Regions from separate parts of the Streptomyces sp. NPDC014889 genome, predicted to be linked through region 1. Evidence: riboswitches for the same ligand, from Rfam matches in the RefSeq annotation. Region 1 holds a riboswitch; the other holds the start of a gene.

Region 1 (4,175 bases):
TGCGGCCGACGCCCGTTCGGCGGCCGGGTCGCTGCCCTCGGCCGCCCGGGTGCTCCTGTCCCCGAGCGTGCGCTGCCGGGAGACGGCCTCGGCTCTCGGCCTCGACGGCGTGGCGGCGGCCGAGTTGGCGGGCCTGGACGCGGGCCGCTGGCGCGGCCGGAACCTGGAGGAACTGATGGCCGGCGAGCCGGAGGCGGTGGGCCGCTGGCTCGCCGACCCGGACTGCGCGCCGCACGGGGGAGAGTCGGTGCGGGACCTGTGCGAGCGGGTCGGACGCCGGCTCGACTCCGCGCGGGACGCGGACGGCCGTACGCTCGCGGTCGTCGAGCCGGAGGTCGTACGGGCCGCGGTCGTCCATGTACTGGATCTGCCCCTGGCCGGCTTCTGGCGGCTGGACGTACCGCCGTTGACGGCCACGGAACTCAGCGGACGGGCCGGCCGCTGGAATCTGCGACTCGGCCGGCCGTTGGCCGCGCCCTGACCGAACGCGGCAGGGCCCCCGGAGTTTCTCCGCGGGGCCCTGCCGTTCACGCTGAAGGGTTCAGTGCGCGGTCGGCACCGCCTGCCCGGACGCGGCGGTCTCGGGCCGGGGGTTCAGCAGCCGCTCGGCCAACTCGCCGAAGACCAGCCCGAAACCACCCCACAGGACGGCCTGGATGGCCAGGGCGGAGAGCCGGAACCGCCACAGCACGGTGGCCGGGAAGTCCCCCGGCACCTCGTTGACGACGGGCAGGAAGGCGTACGCCGTCCCGATCACCACGGCGAAGGCGGCCACCGCGGCCACCGTCGCGTACCACGTGCCCAGCGCGGGCGCGAGGCGCTTGCCCAGGATGGTGGCGGCGATCGCGAGGAGGATGCTGAGCAGCATCATCAGGAAGTACAGGGTCGTCCGCTTGCCGATGGTGTCCTCGTCACCGACCGCGGGCGGGTTGGCCGGGTACTTCAGGAACGGCACGACGTACACGGCCAGCAGCGCGCACCCGGACAGCAGCAGCGCGGTCGCCCGGGGGGAGAAGCGGCCCACGCGGCCCAGAGCGAAGCAGAAGGCGAGCGCGGCGATGCCGCCGAAGGCGACCCCGTAGACGAGGACGCCGGTGGCGAGACCGGCGGTGGACTGGAGGGAACGGGAGACGACTTCCACGTCGTCGTGGGAGTGCGTGTGGGAGTGCGCCTCCTCGAAGCCGATCGCCTTGTCGACGAACGGCTCCCCGAGGAAGTAGGCGACGACGAGGGCGAGCACACCGGCGGCGAGGCCGGCGAGCATGCCCCGCACCAGGAGGTTTCTTACCGTTGCGGAGTTCATGTGCGTGCGGCGTCCCTCGGCTCAGTGGCAGGGGAAACCGAGCAGGTGGCGGGCGTCGTGCACCCACTCGTGAACGTCCGTGCCGCTGAACACGGAGGTGGCGCCCTGCTCGGCGCCGACGAAGTACAGCAGGACCAGCATGAGAACGCCGAAGAAGACCGCCCAGGGAGCTATCGCCTTCAGCGGCAGCGGGGCGGGTGCGGCGGTGGCAGTCGGCCGGGCGACGGTCTGCGCCATGGCAGAACCTCCTCTGGGAGTTCGCGTCCCATCTCGGTGGTGCACAGGACGACAGCCACGGGTCTGACTCACGAACGCCCGGGAGCGTTCGCATACAGTGGCGCGACCGTGCCGGATTCCCACCGGCTTCCGTCTCGCCGTCGTCGATATCGGACAGACGGTATCGCGTGCCGCCCGCCCGGCCAAGACCGCGCCCTCGGACATGATCTTCTCCACCGAGCCGCTTCCACCCGCTCACGGACCACCTCACCATCCGGAGCATCTGAAGCGCTGTGGCAGGATGCGCGGGCGGGCTCCGAGGCACCACGGGACTCCACTCCACCGCCCGCCGCGCCACTCGATCCGCACGCACCACCCGGAGGGACGAGCCCCGTGCTCACGTCGTACGCCGCCCATTTCGACACGCCCGCCGGGTACCTGGACTTCGCACGCTTCGGGCCGCCGTCCCGGGACGCCGTCGCCGCCACCGCCCGTGCCCTGGAGGCGTCCGCCCGCGCCGACCACACCACCGTGGACACCCTGATGCGCGCGGAGGAGACGGCCCGCGACACGGCCGCCCGCCTCGCCGGCACCGACGCTCGGCACACGGTGCTGCTCCCGAACGCGTCCACCGGTCTGTTCCACGCCGCGCTCGGCATCAGGGAGGGCGTGGTCCTCGCCCCGCGCACCGACTTCCCCGCCAACCACTACCCGTGGCGCCGCAACGCGGACCTGGGCCGGGCCACGCCGCGCTGGCTCGACCCCGAGCCCGGTTCCGGAGTCACCCCCGACCTGGTCCGCGCCGCGCTGACCGACGACGTCGTGGCCCTCTCCGTCAGCGCCGTGGACTTCCGCACCGGGTTCCGTGCCGACCTCGCGGCGCTGCGCGAGGCGATCGGACCGGAACGGCTGCTGATCGTGGACGCCATCCAGGCGTTCGGCGTCGCCTCCCTGCCCTGGGACGCCGCCGACGTGGTGGTCGCGGGCGGCCAGAAATGGCTGCGCGCCGGATGGTCGACCGGCTTCGCCACCCTGTCCGACCGCGCCCTGGAATCCCTGGAACCGGTCCTCACCGGCTGGACGGGCGTCGAGGACGCCGGCCTCTTCGACGGAGCCGAGCACCCGCCCGCCCCGGACGCCCGACGCTGGTCGATCACCAATCTGAGCCCGGTGGCCGCCGCCGCGTTCGCCTCCGCGCTGGAGCTCGTCGAGCGGCACACCGTCGCCACGATCGAAGCCGCGATCGCCGTACGGATCGCCGAACTCACCGACGCCGTCGAGACGTACGGCGGCCGCGTCCTCTCCCCCGCCGACCCGGCGCGACGAGCCGGCATCCTCTCCTTCACCATGCCGGACCACGATCCGGCCCTCGTCGCCAAGGCCCTGCACGCCGAAGGCGTCGCCGCGACCGTCCGCACCGACTCGCTCAGGCTCTCCCCGCACGCCTCGACCCCACCGGAGGCAGCGGAGCGAGTCGGGGCCGCGCTGTCGTCCCTGGGAAACTGAACCCACGGGCGACCTCTTGAAGTTGAACCCGTAAGCCCTCCTTACAGCGCGCACTCGGCCCACACCGTCTTGCCGGGGCCGACGCGGTCCCGTACGCCCCAGTCGACGGCGAGCGCGTCGACGAGCACCAGGCCACGGCCCCCGCCCTGCTCCGGGCCGGGATCCATGCGCGCCGGCAGGGCAGGGTGGGTGTCGGTCACCTCGATGCGGACGGCGTCCCGGCCCTCCTCGAAGAACAGGGTGAGGGCGAAGTCCCGTCCCGGGACACGGCTGTGGAGAACGGCGTTCGCGGCGAGTTCGGCGACGACGAGGACGACGGAGTCATGCGCTTCGGTCCCGCGAGGATGTCCCCACTCGGTGAGCTGGTGCGCGGCGAGCAGCCGGGCGAGGCGGGCACCAAAACGCTGCGTGAACGTACGTGTGGGAGTGGTGGATTCGTGGTTCAGGGCTGGCATGCGGGCCAGCGTGCTGGCAGTTGACGGCCCGTCGGCGGCACGGGTCCTGGAGGCCGCGGCGAGGAGCCTGACGCGGAAGGCGGGTCTTGCTTCCTGGTTCCGGCAGTGGGCGGGGGTCGAGGAGGAGGCGATCTCGCTGTATGCGTACGAGTGCTCTGTCATTCCGGGCTTGTTGCAACCCGAGCCGTACATTCGCGCCCTCTTCGACCGGCGCCTGCCGCCGCTGTCCGAGGACCAGTTCGAACAACAAGTCACGGCTCGGCTCGAACGCCAGCGCCTCCTGAGGGAGCGGCCGAACAGCGCGTTCAGCTTCATCGTCGAGCAGGCTCTGCTGGAACGCTGCCTGGCCGGTGTCGACGTGACTCGAGCGCTGCTCGACAACCTGCTTGATGTGGGCTGCCTCCGCAACGTGGAGATCCAGGTCATGCCCCTGGTCCAGGAGGATCACGCAGGCTTCGAAGGCCCTCTCTATCTCGCTGAAACAGCCGAGAACCGATGGGTCGGCTACGTGGAAGCCCACGACTGCAGCATGCTCGTCACCGATACAAAAGCCGCAAGCGCCATGCTTCAGCGCTATGGCAAGATGCGCTCACAGGCACTGAGCCATCAGGCCACCGCGAGCCTGCTGAAGCAGATGCGAGGAGCGCTATGAGCACCACCGAACTTGCTTGGTTCAAGAGCAGCTACAGCGGCGG
Region 2 (4,175 bases), on a different contig from region 1:
TCATGGCGATCGCGGCGGGTGTGAAGGTGAAGAACGGCCAGCTCGCCATTCCGCAGCTCTTCGAGAACATGTTCCCGGACTGGTTCGCGGGCGTGGCCTTCGCGGCGATCGCCATCGGCGCGCTGGTGCCGGCGGCCATCATGTCGATCGCCGCCGCGAACCTGTTCACCCGCAACATCTACAAGGACTTCATCCGCCCGCAGGCGACGCCGAAGGAGGAGACCCGGGTCTCCAAGATCGTGTCGCTGCTCGTGAAGGTGGGCGCGCTGGTCTTCGTCCTGACCATGGACAAGACGGTCGCCATCAACTTCCAGCTGCTCGGCGGCATCTGGATCCTGCAGACCTTCCCGGCCCTGGTCGGCGGCCTGTTCACCCGCTGGTTCCACCGCTGGGCGCTGCTGGCGGGCTGGGCGGTCGGCATGGTCTACGGCACGGTCGCGGCCTACGGGGTCGCCTCGCCGACGTCGGGGCAGAAGCACTTCGGCGGCTCGGCGAAGGAGATCCCGGGCATCGGCGAGATCGGCTACATCGGCATGACGGCGTTCGTGCTCAACGCCGTCGTCGCGGTGCTCCTGACGTTCGTGCTGCGGGCGGTCAACGCGCCCCAGGGCGTGGACGAGACCCGTCCTGAGGACTACACGGCGGACGCCGGCGACCCGGGCGTCGAGGCGGAGCTCCCGCCGGCCACGGCGGCGGCCCCGCAGTAGCACCGGGCATCCTGCGGGCCGCCGGAGAAATCCGGCGGCCCGCTGCCGTGCCCGTGCGGCACACTCGGCTCCATGGACTTCCTGATCCGGCCGGTCGAACCCGGCGAGTACGGCATCCTCGGTGAGATCACCGCCCAGGCCTACCTCCAGGACGGGCTCCTGGACTTCGGTGAGAGCGACGGGTATCTCGACGAGCTGCGGGACGTGGCCAAGCGGGCGGCCGCGGCCGAGGTTCTGGTGGCGGTGGCGGACGGGGAGGTGCTCGGCGGGGTGACCTTCGTCGCCGGCGCCGGCCCCATGGCCGACCTCGCCGGCCTTGGGGAGACCGAGATACGGATGCTGGCGGTCGCGCACGCGGCGCGCGGCAGAGGCGTCGGCGAGGCCCTCGTACGGGCCTGTGCGGACCGGGCACGGGCCGTGGAGGGCTGTGTCCGCATGGTGCTGTCCACCCAGAGCTCCATGCACACCGCCCACCGCATCTACGAGCGTCTGGGCTTCGTCCGCACACCGGGCCGGGACTGGAACCCCCTCCCCCACCTGGACGACATCACGCTGCTCACCTACGAGTTGACATTCTGACACGCTCCGGAGTCGACGCGGCACAACATATGGGGGTGCCCGACTCGCTCAGCACAAGATGTATGCTCGTGCTCACTGTCGCCGCAGGGGAATCCGGTGCGAATCCGGAACTGTCCCGCAACGGTGTACTCGTGCGCGTATGCCCCCATGGCCCGCCACGAGCGTCAGTCCGAGGACCTGCCGACAGTGCGCCCGGCCGTCCGGTCCGGGTGCCCTGACGTCCGGGCCTCGTGGAATGGGCCGGTGGACGCGGCGCCGCGTGCGCTCGTGTGCCGCCCCCTGCCCTCGGCGAGGCCCCGCGCCGAGCGAGGGAGTGCTCCACGTGACCATCGCGCCAGCCGACCCGGTTTCAGTCACCGCCACGGAAACCGACGGGCCAGGTGCCGTACTGCTGCGGACCCTGACCGAGCTGACCGCCGACCTCCCCGACGCCGACCCCGGCCGGGTCGCCGCCGCCGCGCTGCGCGGCCGGTCGGCGCGGGCCGACGAGGCCGAGTTGCGCGAGCTGGCCACGGAGGCGGCCGCCGGGCTCATCTCGGAGGACCCCGCCTACTCCCGGCTGGCGGCCAGGCTGCTGACCCTCGCCGTCCGCGCCGAGGCCGCCTCCCAGGGCGTCGCCTCCTTCACCGACTCGGTCGCCGTGGGCCACCGCGAGGGCCTCATCGCCGACCGGACCGCTGAGTTCGTGCGCGCCCACGCCGACCGCCTGGACGCGCTGATCGACCGGGCCGCCGACGACCGCTTCGGCTACTTCGGCCTGCGCACCCTGCACAGCCGGTACCTGCTGCGGCACCCGATCACCCGCAAGGTGATCGAGACGCCCCAGCACTTCATGCTGCGGGTCGCGGCCGGTCTCGCGCAGGACGACACCGCGCGGTCCGTCGACGAGGTCGAGGCGCTCTACGGGCTGATGAGCCGGCTCGACTACCTGCCCTCCTCCCCCACGCTGTTCAACTCCGGCACGCGCCACCCGCAGATGTCGTCCTGCTACCTGCTCGACTCCCCCAAGGACGAGCTGGACTCCATCTACGAGCGCTACCTCCAGGTGGCCCGTCTGTCCAAGCACGCCGGCGGCATCGGCATCGCGTACTCCCGCATCCGCTCCCGCGGTTCGCTGATCCGCGGCACCAACGGGCACTCCAACGGCATCGTGCCGTTCCTGAAGACCCTGGACGCCTCGGTGGCCGCCGTGAACCAGGGCGGCCGGCGCAAGGGCGCCGCCGCGGTCTACCTGGAGACCTGGCACTCGGACATCGAGGAGTTCCTGGAGCTGCGCGACAACACCGGCGAGGACGCCCGCCGGACGCACAACCTCAACCTCGCGCACTGGGTACCGGACGAGTTCATGCGCCGGGTGAACGCGGACGGGCAGTGGTCGCTGTTCTCCCCCGCGGACGTGCCGGAGCTGACCGACCTGTGGGGCGAGGAGTTCGACGCCGCGTACCGGGCCGCGGAGGCGCGGGGCCTGGCGCGCAAGACCATGCCGGCCCGTGACCTGTACGGCCGCATGATGCGCACGCTCGCGCAGACCGGCAACGGCTGGATGACCTTCAAGGACGCCGCCAACCGCACCGCCAACCAGACCGCGGAAGCGGGCCATGTGGTCCACTCCTCCAACCTCTGCACGGAGATCCTGGAGGTCACCGACGACGGCGAGACGGCGGTGTGCAACCTGGGGTCGGTCAACCTCGGCGCGTTCGTGGCCGGCGGGGACATCGACTGGGAGCGGCTGGACGAGGCCGTCCGCACCGCCGTCACCTTCCTCGACCGCGTGGTCGACATCAACTTCTACCCGACCGAGCAGGCGGGCCGCTCCAACGCCCGCTGGCGGCCGGTGGGCCTGGGCGCCATGGGCCTGCAGGACGTGTTCTTCAAGCTGCGACTGCCCTTCGACTCCCCTCAGGCGAAGGCCCTGTCCACCCGGATCGCCGAGCGGATCATGCTCGCCGCGTACGAGGCGTCCACCGACCTCGCCGAGCGCAGCGGCCCGCTGCCCGCGTGGGAGAAGACCCGCACGGCCCGGGGCGTGCTGCACCCCGACCACTACGACGTCGAGCTGACCTGGCCGGAGCGCTGGGCGGCCCTGCGCGAGCGGATCGCCGCCGTCGGCATGCGCAACTCGCTGCTGCTCGCGATCGCCCCGACCGCCACCATCGCCTCCATCGCGGGCGTGTACGAGTGCATCGAGCCGCAGGTCTCCAACCTCTTCAAGCGTGAGACGCTCTCCGGGGAGTTCCTCCAGGTCAACTCGTACCTGGTGGACGATCTGAAGGCGCTCGGCGTCTGGGACGCCCGCACCCGCGAGGCGCTGCGCGAGGCCAACGGCTCGGTGCAGGACTTCGCCTGGATCCCCGAGGACGTGCGCACGCTCTACCGCACGGCGTGGGAGATCCCGCAGCGCGGCCTGATCGACATGGCCGCGGCCCGCACCGCGTTCCTGGACCAGTCCCAGTCCCTGAACCTGTTCCTGGAGACGCCGACCATCGGCAAGCTCTCCTCGATGTACGCCTACGCCTGGAAGCAGGGCCTGAAGACGACGTACTACCTGCGCTCCCGCCCGGCGACCCGGATCGCGCGCGCGGCCCGGGCCCAGGCTCCCGCCGCCGTCCCCCTCCAGCAGGCGGCGCCGGACGCCGACGCGATCGCCTGCTCCCTTGAGAACCCCGAGTCCTGCGAGGCCTGCCAGTAATGACCAGCGAGACCAAGAACCTGCTCGACCCCGGCTTCGAGCTGACGCTCCGTCCGATGCGCTACCCGGACTTCTACGAGCGCTACCGGGACGCCATCAAGAACACCTGGACCGTGGAGGAGGTCGACCTCCACTCGGACGTCGCCGACCTGGCCAGGCTGAGCCCGGCCGAGCAGCACCTGATCGGACGGCTGGTGGCC

What was found. Region 1 has a riboswitch for cobalamin ahead of ACF09J_RS18815 (CbtB-domain containing protein). Riboswitches for the same ligand answer to the same signal wherever they lie in the genome.
Region 2: it holds a riboswitch for cobalamin, as region 1 does, so the genes downstream of both, ACF09J_RS10685 (ribonucleoside-diphosphate reductase subunit alpha) here and ACF09J_RS18815 (CbtB-domain containing protein) in region 1, are expected to answer to the same signal.

Annotation. Positions count from the first base shown of each region.
Region 1 covers NZ_JBIBWH010000008.1:423,744-427,918, forward strand. Annotated here, with positions in the region: gene ACF09J_RS18805 (histidine phosphatase family protein) at 1-481, shown strand, start outside; gene ACF09J_RS18810 (CbtA family protein) at 542-1,303, opposite strand; gene ACF09J_RS18815 (CbtB-domain containing protein) at 1,325-1,540, opposite strand; cobalamin riboswitch at 1,577-1,717, opposite strand; gene ACF09J_RS18820 (aminotransferase class V-fold PLP-dependent enzyme) at 1,913-3,025, shown strand; gene ACF09J_RS18825 (ATP-binding protein) at 3,067-3,480, opposite strand; gene ACF09J_RS18830 (DUF5753 domain-containing protein) at 3,479-4,132, shown strand; gene ACF09J_RS18835 (DUF397 domain-containing protein) at 4,129-4,175, shown strand, end outside.
Region 2 covers NZ_JBIBWH010000004.1:407,503-411,677, reverse strand. Annotated here, with positions in the region: gene mctP (monocarboxylate uptake permease MctP) at 1-707, shown strand, start outside; gene ACF09J_RS10690 (GNAT family N-acetyltransferase) at 780-1,286, shown strand; cobalamin riboswitch at 1,332-1,486, shown strand; gene ACF09J_RS10685 (ribonucleoside-diphosphate reductase subunit alpha) at 1,609-3,975, shown strand; gene ACF09J_RS10680 (ribonucleotide-diphosphate reductase subunit beta) at 3,975-4,175, shown strand, end outside.